Regions from separate parts of the Candidatus Photobacterium acropomis genome, predicted to be linked through region 2. Evidence: predicted binding sites of a transcription regulator. Region 2 holds the regulator's gene; each other region holds the start of a gene.
The links. Region 2 encodes PurR, which represses purine synthesis genes. Its sites were predicted from a motif close to TNANGNAAACGTTTNCNTNA; they were not measured.

Region 1 (4,287 bases), 1.1 Mb from region 2:
TAAGTGAGTAACCGTTTGAGTGAGGACCACTTGAACCAACAGCGATAAGTGCATCACCAGCTGTTACTTTTGAACCATCAATGATATCGGCTTTTTCAACGACGCCGACACAGAAGCCAGCAACATCGTAATCTTCACCGTGGTACATGCCTGGCATCTCAGCAGTCTCACCACCGATCAATGCACAACCTGATTGAATACAGCCTTCACCAATGCCTGTTACAACACTTGTTGCTGTATCGACATCCAGTTTGCCTGTCGCGTAGTAATCAAGGAAGAACAGAGGCTCTGCACCTTGAACGATAAGATCGTTAACACACATAGCAACAAGATCGATACCGATAGAATCGTGCTTGTTTAAATCCATCGCTAAGCGAAGTTTAGTACCTACGCCATCAGTACCTGATACTAAAACAGGCTCTTTATATTTGGTTGGCAGTGAACAAAGTGCACCAAAACCACCAATTCCCCCCATCACTTCTGGGCGATGCGTACGCTTTACCACCCCTTTAATACGGTCTACTAATGCATTACCAGCATCGATATCAACACCAGCATCTTTGTAACTAAGAGAAGAGTTTTTGTTGCTCACAGATGATCCCTCAACGTATTAAAGTAAAAAAGCAGGGGTATGATAACAGCAGTCACAGCCTAAAGGAAAACGTTTGCGTCATTTTTTTTGACTGGATATTAAGTAAACAGTCAAACGTTTACTACTATCAGCAATCGTTTGGCTTAGTATATAATAATGCGATTTTATTTTTTATTTGCTCGGGAGTCAGAAGATGAAAGTTGTTGAGGTAAAACACCCACTGGTTAAACATAAGATTGGTCTTATGCGCGAAGGTGACATCAGCACTAAGCGTTTCCGTGAGTTAGCAACTGAGGTTGGTAGCCTACTGACATATGAAGCGACTTCAGACTTTGAGACAGAAAAAGTGACCATTGATGGTTGGAACGGTCCAGTTGAGATCGACCAAATCAAAGGTAAAAAAGTGACGGTAGTACCTATTCTTCGTGCCGGTCTTGGCATGATGGACGGTGTACTTGAACATATGCCAAGTGCACGTATCAGTGTTGTTGGTATCTACCGTGATGAAGAAACACTTGAGCCTGTACCATATTTCAACAAGCTAGCATCAAACATCGATGAGCGTATTGCGCTGGTTGTTGATCCGATGCTGGCAACAGGTGGTTCTATGATTGCGACACTAGATCTGTTAAAAGAGCACGGTTGTACGCAATTTAAAGTTCTAGTACTAGTGGCAGCACCTGAAGGTATTGCAGCACTAGAAAAAGCACACCCAGATGTTGAGCTATACACTGCAGCTATCGATGAGAAGCTAAATGACAAAGGCTACATCGTTCCAGGTCTTGGTGATGCCGGTGATAAGATCTTCGGTACTAAGTAATTAGTAAACAAGATTTAAATAAAAACCGGACGTGATGTCCGGTTTTTTTATTGCTGTTTTTCGTGTTTATTAACGAAAAGAGTAAGCGAGAGCTAAGCTACTCTCGCCTATGGTGGCATTCATTATAGATGCTCTGTATCTTCAATTTGCGCATTATCAACGATATGATTTTCACCTAAATCTTGTGGCAAGATCAGGTTCAGAACAATCGCAACAATACCGCATAAGCTCACACCTTGCAGGCTGAACTCACCAATACCAAATGCCATCCCACCAATACCAAATACTAGCGTTACTGCAACAATCACAAGGTTACGGGCTTTGTGTAAATCGACTTGGTTTTTGATCAGCGTATTTAGACCAACGGTTGCAATAGAGCCGAATAGTAAGATCATGATCCCACCCATTACAGGCACAGGGATGGTTTGTAGCATTGCGCCTAATTTACCTACGAACGCTAACACTAATGCCGTAATTGCCGCCCATGTCATGATCACAGGGTTAAATGCTTTGGTTAGCATTACCGCACCCGTTACTTCAGAGTAAGTCGTATTAGGCGGTGCACCTACCATAGAGGCTGCAATCGTCGCAATACCGTCACCCGCCATTGTGCGGTGTAGGCCTGGCTTTTTCAGGTAGTCTTTACCTGTTACGTTGGAAATCGCTAGCATGTCACCTACGTGCTCAACTGCAGGTGCAATGGCAACAGGGATCATGAAAAGGACTGCGTTAATATTAAACTCAGGGAAAGTGAAGTTAGGAAGTGCTAACCAACTCGCATTATGCACCGGGGTAAAGTCCACCACACCGAACGCTAAACTTGCTAAGTAGCCTGAAGTGATACCACCTACAATCGGTACTAGCTTTAGCATGCCTTTGGCAAACACACTTAAGCCAATAGTCACGATTAATGAAATGGCTGAAATCCATAGCGCAGTGTCATGTGCGATAAGCTGAACACCACCGTCACCTGTTTTACCTACAGCCATATTTACAGCAGCTGGCGCTAAACCTAAACCGATGACCATGATCACTGGGCCGACAACCACAGGTGGTAGCAGTTTATGAATAAATCCCACACCACGAACTTTGATAATGCCACCCAAAATGACATAAACGATACCCGCCATCATTAGGCCACCCATGGTGCTTGCAACACCCCAAGCTTGGATACCGTACATAATTGGTGCAATAAATGCGAAAGAAGAGGCTAGGAAGATAGGAACAGAACGTTTGGTAACAAGCTGAAAAAGGAGGGTTCCTACACCAGCACCAAAAAGTGCCACATTGGGGTCAAGCCCAGTAAGTAACGGAACAAGAACGAGAGCACCAAATGCGACGAATAACATTTGGGCACCTTGTAATACCTGCATCATACTCAAAATCACCTTGTCATAAAAAAAATCGCGCAATGCTATCACAAAAAGCAAACGATTACCTAGTGTGTTAAGAGAAAAAAACTGCTAATTATTTAATGACTGATATTTGTGACTAGAGAAGTTTTTTAAAGCATGTGGTTTGTTTCTTGCAGGCTGTATTGTTTTGGTTCAGGAAAAAGTACATATTGTAGGATAAATTGATGGTAAGCCGTGTTTCTATACAAGACGTCAATCGGTTTAGGAGCTCGCTGATATTCAATTTCTTTTTGCCAACTTACTTTAGTAAATAATGAGTGCTTTATGTTGCGATTTGCGTTGTTGTTTTTAGCGTTACTGGCTTTACCGATTAAAGCTGCGACGGTTAGTAATTTATATCAGGCTCAAGTAGTCATGCCAGCTGGTGGACAGAATGCTGATCAAACAGCACGAGAGCAGGGCTTTAAACAAGTGCTGATCAAAGTGACGGGGGATCAAAATATTGCTAAGAATACTGTAGTAGCTCAAGCGTTAAAAAACAGTTCGGGTTATGTTAGCCAGTTTAGTTATGGTCAAGACAATGGTCAGCAGACGCTGAACTTAACCTTTGATAAGGTGCAAATTAAACAATTATTAACGCAAGCAAAAGCTAATTACTGGAGTGAACAGCGTCCTGATATTTTAGTTTGGATGGTTGATGATAACGGTAATAGTCGTGATATTTTGTGGGATCAATCGGCTAATGCTTTAGTGGCTGACACTAAGCAAGCAGCGAATGTTCGTGGTGTACCTGTTACTTTCCCTATTGGTGATTTTAATGATGTAACTGCACTGCACGTATCTGACTTATGGGGCAGTTTTGTCGATCCTATTTCAAGTGCGAGTAAGCGCTATAACGCTGGTGGATTGCTATTAGTAAAGGCGATTCAGCAAGGTGATGACAAGGTTGAATTATCATGGCAATTATATACGCAAAAGCCGAGCACAATTGCGACAGACACTCAGCCCATCACAGGTAAAGCCAGCGGTACATTAGCACAAGCAAGCAGCGATATGATGAATCAGGTTGCTAATCATCTGGCGCAAAAATATGCCTTAGCATTGGGTAGCAGTGCTGCAGGTAAAGTGAATATTGAAGTTGATAATGTTAACTCAACAGAAGATTTCTTTACGTTAGAGCGCATGCTTAATCATATGACGACAGTAAGTAGTGCAAATGCTGTAAATATTAAAGGTGACAAAGTCATTTTCCGCATGAACTTGTCAGCGTCGACGGCAGAGTTTAAACGTGAATTAAGTCATGATAGCCGTATTAGTGCAGATGATTATGCTGTAACTAATAATAATTCAGCGGTAACAACAGCATCTGCAACTGATGTGAGTACTTCATCAAATGCCGTTGATGTTAGTGCAACTCAAGTACAGCCACCAGTGCAACAAAGCGAGAACTATGTAGCGCCAGACAATATTTATACTTGGCATAATTAAATTTCGTTTAGCGTTACAGTAAGAAAGCCCTC
Region 2 (4,287 bases):
ACAGATACCTAAAAAGCGAGTTGCTAGGGTATACATGTAGACCTTAACTGTATGTATTGTATTTCATTTACTAAGAATTATGGCTTTTTCGCCAATCAGTTGGCGAAAATAAAACCAATGGTGAAGAAAATAAAAGGCGAGGAGGATATTGTAAATAGCGATAAATGTGATGCGAGATTAATAAAGCGTTAAATATTTGACGTTATAAAAAACAAAATTAAATATTTATGTTTTAGCATTGATATAAAACAAGAAGTTATTAATTACTTCTAGGTGCGTTATTTTGCTAGTTCTTATTATGAGCTTTATGTATTAAAAGATATAAAATAGAGTAGTCTGGTTAGGTATTATTCTAAATATATATTTAGTAGGTATACTTAGAAATAAAAGAATGAACATCTTTTATTTCTAAGTTAAATAGAATTGTCGAAGTAGATTTATTAAGAAAGGGCTGATAATAATTCGTTTCGACGTTGCTCAGGAATAACAGACCAATGTTGACCACTTATTGCACCTTCTAGCGCCCATAGTAATTCAAGACTAAGTGGACTGTTTTGCGCTTTTTGTAGCGCTTGGTATGCACCTAAAGCACCAGCAGCTTGAAGTTGTTCGATAGTCTCTATGCCTGCTTTTTTAAGCATTCTTTCGTTTGATAACCGTAGGTTTGGTAAGTCCTTTATACGGTCAGGTACGCAACTCTCCTTTTCTTGCTTGTCTTTTTCTGCTGCATCCAATGAATACCGACCTTGCGCAACGATCTTTTCAGGTTCGTCCCACCAATTATCAGGTATTGCGTAGTGCTTGGTTACAACAGGGAAGCCACGTTTCTTATAAACGTAAGGCTCAAGACCTGCTTTTTTGAATTCCTTTTCGGTTTCAGCGTTTGCGCGTAAATGAAGTTTATCATTTACAACTAATGCAAACATTGTATCACCAGCAAAAATGCCAAAACCGCCAAACATCGACCGTGATTTCACAGATCCAAAATGGTCAAATAATTTTAATGAATCTTTTAATATTGGTTTATCCATGCTTCTACTCGGTGAAATAAATATGAGTGTCACCTAAACATCAAGAGCGAGGAATTAGATTAATCAATCTTCATAATAGGCTTGTCAATATATTGTTAAAATAATCGTCATTATATTGGCGAGACTAATTATAATCCTTCGGTAACCCCGCTACCGTGAATTAATAATAATTGTTAGGCCGGAGGTTTTGCGTCTTAATCTTTCAATTAATTTGCCTGTTCGTGACTATATAAAGTTATATTAAATATTAGTTTTAATATTAAATCCAAGTCCTCAAAAATGTGATACTGCTTCAGGTAATTGTTCTTATCTTGTGGTGAGCATAAATCTTTTTTAAAAAAGTAAAAAAAAGCCAACAAGTTAAACTTATCGGCTTTTTCATGACTTACCAAGGTCAATCTTGTTAGTTGAGATCTTTAACAGACTTTCTCGCAACAAGCTCAGGCGTCATTTCAAAAGTTTGACGAGCGTGATTCTTGTCTTTAACACGATCTAGCAAAATTTCCACCGCTGTTTTACCTAAACGACGCTTAGGCTGGTGGATGGTCGTTAGCGGTGGAGCAAAGTACGGTGCAAGGTCAATGTTATCGTAACCAATGATAGAGATATCATCAGGAATACGTAGACCTGCTTGCTGGAATGTACTGATCATTGCCATTGCCATGATATCGTTGAAACAGAAGATAGCAGTAGGGCGATCTTTCATTGCGATAAATTTCTTCGCTGCTTCTACAGCAGATTCACATTCGAAGTCACCTTCAAGTAGCCAATCTTCATTAACGCTTAAGTCCGCTTCTGCCATAGCTTTACGGAAACCTTTTAGGCGCTCATGACAAGTAGACTTATCAGCTTGACCAGATAGACAGCCAATTTTCTTATGGCCGTTATCGATGAAGTGTTTAGTCGCAATGTAGCCACCATCTTCAGCGTTATCTTGAATGTTGTCAGTGTGAGGACGTTCTGGACCCCAGTCCATGATAACCATTGGAAGATCGTTCTGACGCTCTAGTAGTTCAAGTAGCTTCTGATCAAGATCGCTACACATTACTAGTAAGCCATCAACACGCTTTTCTGCCAGCATGCGTAGGTAGTCACGTTGCTTTTCAAGATTACCTTCTGTGTTACATAGGATCAGGGTATAGCCTGCGCCGTAACAGTATTCTTCAACGCCATGTACAACTTCAGCAAAGAATGGGTTAGTTGATTTTGTTACCAACATACCAATGGTACGAGTTGTATTACATTTTAAGCTTCGCGCTACAGCACTTGGTGCGTAGTTAAGCTCGTCTACCGCAGCCAGCACTTTTTTCTGTGTTGCTTCTGCAACAAAGCGTGTTTTATTGATCACGTGTGACACAGTTGTGGTTGATACACCTGCCATACGTGCAACGTCTTTAATGGTTGCCATATTTATTCTTCTAATTATGGTCAGATAGAGATCTGACAAAAGGTTGTGGTACCCAATTGATTAATTACGTAGTAGATGGCTAGTTGAGAGACTAGTAGATATGAAATTCTTTAATTATTAACTACTTAATTATTCAATTTGGCACCGTTTTTATAGAGTACCGCTCTTAAACAACTAAAGCCGCAATAAATGCGGCATTAGTGTATCGAAATTTTTATTACAACTTTTACATGTGTAATCGCTTGCGCTCACATTTTACTGTGTGTTTTGCGTTGTGCAATCTTTCTGTTCATCTTGAGTGAAATTATTGATGATAAAGTATAAAAATGTAGGTCGTTGTCACGCTTAATCCGATTTTTATCGCATTTTTACAGTATTAATAACTGATTGGTTATTAAAGAATAGGATGATTCGCTGACAAAATATAAGGGTAGTTTTCTTTAGGGTGGGTATGCACCGTAACAGGCCAACCATACAGCGATTCTACAACTTCTGCCGTGAGCACTTGTGACGGTGTTCCATCCGCTTTTATTTGCCCATCTTTTAGGAAAATCATCCGATCTGTGTATTGCGCTGCAAGGTTTAAATCATGTAATACCACAATAACCGCAGCGCCTTGCATTGCCATGTTCTTGGCGATTTGTAAGGTGTGATGCTGATGTGCCAAATCAAGAGCTGAGGTTGGTTCATCTAGCATCAAAATACAATGTTCACCAGCTTGGCTTAATTGGGTTAATACCCGAGCGAAATGGATCCGTTGTTTTTCGCCGCCAGAAAGTGTCGGGTAAAGCCTATTTGCAAGGTTTTTGACATCTACATAATCCATTGTCATTTTGGTTACTGATTTGAGCTGTGGTGAAGTCAGCTGTAACGGAATTGCACCTAACTCCACCACTTCTTTTGCTGTGAATGCAAAAGAAAGGGCACTGTGTTGCGGCAGTATGCCTAAATGTTTAGCCAGTGTAGCTCTGTCCCATGATGACAGTGGTTGCCCGAAAAAAGAGACCTCGCCAGATTCAGGTGTCACTTCGCCACAGAGCACTTTTAATAAGGTACTTTTACCTGCGCCATTGGGGCCTAAAAGGGCGGTGACCTCGCCTGAATGAATATCTAAATTCAGATCATCTAATAAGACTTTATTGCCGTAACGGAGTTTGAGATTTCTAGCTTGAATAACGCTGTTTGTATTTAGAGAAGCGTTATTTTGAGAACTGTTTTCTTTCGAACTAAGTAAATCAATATCAATGGCAGTTGCTGTCATGAAATGTGCCTCTTTTGAGCGCTAAGTAAATAGATAAAGAAAGGCGCACCTAAAATAGCGGTGATAATGCCAACGGGTAATTCTTGTGGTGAAAAAGCACTACGGGCGATCATATCTGCAACTAATAAAATTAAACCGCCTAATAGAGCTGAAATGGGCAATAAGGTTTTATGATTTGGACCTGTTAGCATACGTCCGACATGAGGGATGACTAAACCGATAAATCCGATAGGGCCACAAATCGACACGGTAATACCGACACCTGCCGCACAGACAATAATAAGATTACGCTTTAAGTGCTGAGTATTGACGCCCATGTGCCGGGCTTCTGCTTCACCTAATAGGAACGCATTCAAGTTATTACAATGGCGATAACAGTAGTTAAACAGTAACGCTAAAGTACAGTAGGCAAGAAGGATCCCAGACCACGTAGCACCAGCCAGTGAGCCCATTGACCACAGTGATAAATCACGCAGTGCCTCATCATCAGCAATATAGTTAAGTAAGCCTAATCCTGCCGCTGAAATTGCGGTAATCGCAACCCCAGCTAATAGCATGATCATCACTGATGTGCCGTTTTTATCTGT
Region 3 (4,287 bases), 160 kb from region 2:
GATTATTAACATTTAACATAGAATGTTTCTCCATCAACAATACGGAGTAACACCCCAATGCACGCAAAAGTTATGGATGCATTAGGTCAATTACCTAACGAGCTTGCATCAGCTCTTCGACCAATTATTGAAGATAAAAATTTCGATTCCACTATCAGTCCTGAGCAATTTGAACACTTACTTGCTCACACTAATCTATCTGATTCTGATCTTCGTCTTGCACTCCTTCCTGTTGCTGCTGCTTACGCTGTTGTTCCTATTTCTAATTTCTATGTTGGTGCTATTGTCCGTGGTACTTCTGGTCGCCTTTACTTTGGTGCAAATATGGAATTTGCCGGTGCAAGTATGGCGTGTACTATCCATGCAGAACAATCGGCTATTAGCCATGCGTGGATCAAAGGTGAAACTGGCATTAAAGATGTGACTATCAACTACAGCCCTTGCGGTCACTGTCGTCAGTTCATGAATGAGCTCAACACGGCTAAAGAGTTAGTGATCCAACTGCCAGAGCGCCAACCAATGACTCTGCAACAATACCTACCTGAATCATTCGGCCCTGCCGATCTTGGTATTGAAGATGCACTACTAAGCGATATTGATAACGGTATTACCATTGCTGAACAATCTGAGCTGGCTGTTGCCGCTTGTGATGCTGCAAACCGTTCACATGCACCTTACTCGAAGAACTTCAGTGGTGTTGCGCTTAAAGCCAAAGACGGTCGTGTATTTGTGGGTATGTACGCTGAAAATGCGGCATTTAACCCTAGCCTACCACCGCTGCAAGTGGCGCTCATCAACATGAATATGTCAGGCTACAAACTGTCTGAATTGGTTGAAGCGGCATTAGTTGAAAGTGCTGAAAGCCAAATCAGCCAACTAGCACGTACTCAAGCACTGCTAGAAGCATTGAATCCAGACATTCAAATGACCTATGTTGCTTACTAAGATTTAGCAATAAAGACCTAGGTTGTTATATAAACCGCTGTAATAGGCGGTTTTTTATTACCTCAACACCTCTAGAGTGGGTCGAATATTGGCTATCTAAAAACAAAAGCGTATTATCCTCGCAACGCTTTTATAGAGAACCTATTTTCATGTCTCACACTCATAGTCCAACACATAATCCGGTACAAGGTGCAAGTTGGATGCTGTCTGCAGGTTTGGCTTTTGCCATTGTGAACAGCCTTGCTCAGTACCTCAGCATAAAACTTGGTGTCTCATCGACCACCTTTGCCCTATTTCAATACTTCATTGCGTTGATTGCGATGCTGCCATGGCTTAGAACCATGGGGATCCGTCACTCATTAAAGACACAACAATTTTTCCAACACTGTTTCCGTGTCTTTCTTGCAGTGATTGGTATTCAGTTATGGCTGTGGGCACTCGCCTATCCTGTGCCGATTTGGCAAGGTATTGCATTGCTCATGACTTCACCGTTATTTGCTACCATTGGCTCAGGTTTCCTCTTAAAAGAAAAAGTCGGTGCGGCACGTTGGTGTGCAACCATTGCTGGCTTTATTGGTGCGATGATCATTCTTGAGCCTTGGTCAGATACCTTTAGCATTGCCACATTGCTACCTGTGGGTGCTGCGATTTTCTGGGCGGGTTATTCGCTGATGGTGAAAAAGCAATCAAGCACAGAATCACCAACAACGGTTGTGATGTATCTACTGATTCTGATCACCCCTTTTAATGTGTTACTTGCACTACCTGATTTTCATATGCCGACTGGCGGTGCAACGTGGACATTAATCATCGCAGCAGGTTTATTAACCGCCCTTGCACAATGGGCGATTGCGAAAGCCTATGCAGTGGCAGATGCTTCTTTCGTCCAACCTTTTGATCATGCCAAACTGCCATTAAATGTATTAGGTGGATGGTTAGTGTTTGGTTGGGTACCTCCGGGTCGTTTATGGCTTGGTGCTGCCATTATTATTGCCTCTGTTGCGTTTATCACTCAGTGGGAAAAACGCAAGTAACACATTTGATAATGTGTCATGCATTTTAAGATCACTGATGAAACCGCCACATTGCTGGCGGTTTTTTATTATATGCTTCATTTAACTGACACTATTTATGTTTCAAGTTTAGATAAAACACCGACGCAAACGTTTGCTTAATTATAAAAACAAGGTATTATCACGCCCAACCAACACTATCCAACATAAATCGTAAGGAATAAGAATGTTAGGTACAGCTAATGGTTCAAATGCTACTCGTGTTCTGCTTTTAGGCTCTGGTGAATTAGGCAAGGAAGTGGCGATCGAATGTCAACGTTTAGGCATCGAAGTGATCGCCGCAGATCGCTACCCCAATGCGCCAGCTATGCAAGTTGCGCATCGCAGCCATGTGATTGATATGCTTGATGGTGATGCACTAAAACGTATCATTGAATTAGAAAAACCAGATTATGTTGTACCAGAAATTGAAGCCATTGCGACTGACACTCTAGTTGAACTTGAGCAACAAGGTGTGAACGTTGTTCCTACCGCTAATGCCACTAAGCTTACAATGAACCGTGAAGGTATCCGTTGTTTAGCCGCTGAAACTCTTTCTATTCCAACCTCTCCTTATGAGTTTGCTGATCAATACGATGACTTTGCTGCTGCCGTCAAGCGCATTGGTATGCCTTGTGTGGTAAAACCAATCATGAGTTCATCAGGTAAAGGTCAAAGCGTAATTAAAACAGCTGCTGATATTGATTCAGCATGGCAATACGCACAAGAAGGCGGTCGTGCTGGTGCGGGTCGTGTGATCATCGAAGGCTTTGTTGAGTTTGATTACGAAATCACATTATTAACCGTTCGTGCTGTTGATGGTGTTCATTTCTGTGCGCCTATTGGTCATCGCCAAGAAGACGGTGATTACCGTGAATCATGGCAGCCACAGCAAATGTCTACAGCGGCATTAAAAGCGGCACAAGATGTTGCAGAGAAAGTTGTTAATGCTCTGGGTGGTTACGGCTTGTTTGGTGTCGAGCTATTTATTAAAGGCGATACGGTACTGTTTAGTGAAGTCTCCCCTCGCCCACATGATACGGGTATGGTGACGCTTATTTCACAAGATCTGTCTGAGTTTGCCCTTCACGTTCGTGCATTCCTTGGTTTACCCATTCAGCACATCACACAATATGGTCCATCAGCTTCCGCGGTTATTCTGGCTGAAGGTGTTTCAACCAATATCGGCTTTGATAACTTACTGCCTGCGCTTTCTCGTCCTCAAACACAAATTCGTTTGTTTGGTAAGCCTGAAATCAATGGTCGTCGTCGTTTAGGTGTGGCACTGACTCGTCGTGAAGATATTGATAGTGCAGTCAATGATGCAGTTAACGCTGCTGGTGATGTGAAAGTCGTTTTTAACTAATCAGTTCACTGTTCGGTTTTAACTAATAACATTAGCGTCAAATAACCGTTCTCTATAAGCAAAAGGCATGTTAGCTTTCTAATTAACCTTAAAACATCAGGTTAGTTTAAAGCAACATGCCTTTCTTTATGTTTAGCTAAATGTGATTAAGTGTTATTACACTTCAATCAACCACACTTCTTCTGCAAAGCGAGATAAACCACGTTGGCGACGAGGATGCGTTTCATCAGCATCATCACGTTCAAGGTGTGTCACTTTACAATTGGCAAATAAAGCTTCAACTTCTGCTTTAGGTACTGAGAATGGAGGCCCTGCTAGTTCATCTTGTGGGTAATCAAGTGTCACCAACAGAATACGACCGCCCGGTTTTACCAATGACAGTAGCTTCTCTACGTACATTTGACGCATGTCTTCTGGCATTGCAATTAATGCTGCGCGATCGTAAACCACATCAACAGGATCGATATTTACGGTGAAGTAATCACCTTGGTAAATCGAGATCTCATCAAACTCATAAAGGTGTTGATTGCCGACACCAGTAACAAGCGGTGTATAGAGGTTTTCAGCAAAGAAAGCTTTGACAGCAATATCGCTCAACTCAATACCAATCACTTGGTTATGACGCTCTGCTAACCATACTAAGTCTTGTGTTTTACCACACATAGGGACAAGCACACGCTCATCACGTTGCGGTTTAACCGCTGACCAATGTTTGATCAGTAATGGGTTTACATCAGATAAGTGAAAACCAATGCGGTTTTCTGCCCAACGGCTATGCCAAAATTCTGCATCCATTTTGTGACTCTACTTTCTGTATTAAATAATTATGAGAAAGATACACGTATACTTAACGGTATCTGATGCTGTTATTATAAAGACTTAAAAATGAGGATTCATAACAAATTCTGTTTGCGCCAGATCTCG

Region 1: Q7657_RS12225 (uracil-xanthine permease family protein) is a predicted target of PurR. The motif match lies at 2,835-2,854, and genes of this name have one in related genera.
Region 3: purT (formate-dependent phosphoribosylglycinamide formyltransferase) is a predicted target of PurR. The motif match lies at 2,101-2,120, and genes of this name have one in related genera.

Annotation. Positions count from the first base shown of each region.
Region 1 covers NZ_CP131609.1:1,151,532-1,155,818, forward strand. Annotated here, with positions in the region: gene purM (phosphoribosylformylglycinamidine cyclo-ligase) at 1-592, opposite strand, end outside; gene upp (uracil phosphoribosyltransferase) at 786-1,412, shown strand; gene Q7657_RS12225 (uracil-xanthine permease family protein) at 1,535-2,788, opposite strand; gene Q7657_RS12230 (DUF2066 domain-containing protein) at 3,092-4,255, shown strand.
Region 2 covers NZ_CP131609.1:2,274,080-2,278,366, reverse strand. Annotated here, with positions in the region: gene Q7657_RS17390 (TfoX/Sxy family DNA transformation protein) at 441-1,031, opposite strand; cyclic di-GMP riboswitch class I at 1,169-1,257, opposite strand; gene purR (HTH-type transcriptional repressor PurR) at 1,435-2,439, opposite strand; gene Q7657_RS17380 (heme ABC transporter ATP-binding protein) at 2,834-3,700, opposite strand; gene Q7657_RS17375 (FecCD family ABC transporter permease) at 3,697-4,287, opposite strand, start outside.
Region 3 covers NZ_CP131609.1:2,117,023-2,121,309, forward strand. Annotated here, with positions in the region: gene cdd (cytidine deaminase) at 58-945, shown strand; gene Q7657_RS16685 (DMT family transporter) at 1,095-1,979, shown strand; gene purT (formate-dependent phosphoribosylglycinamide formyltransferase) at 2,185-3,363, shown strand; gene Q7657_RS16695 (thiopurine S-methyltransferase) at 3,520-4,158, opposite strand; gene Q7657_RS16700 (aminotransferase-like domain-containing protein) at 4,243-4,287, opposite strand, start outside.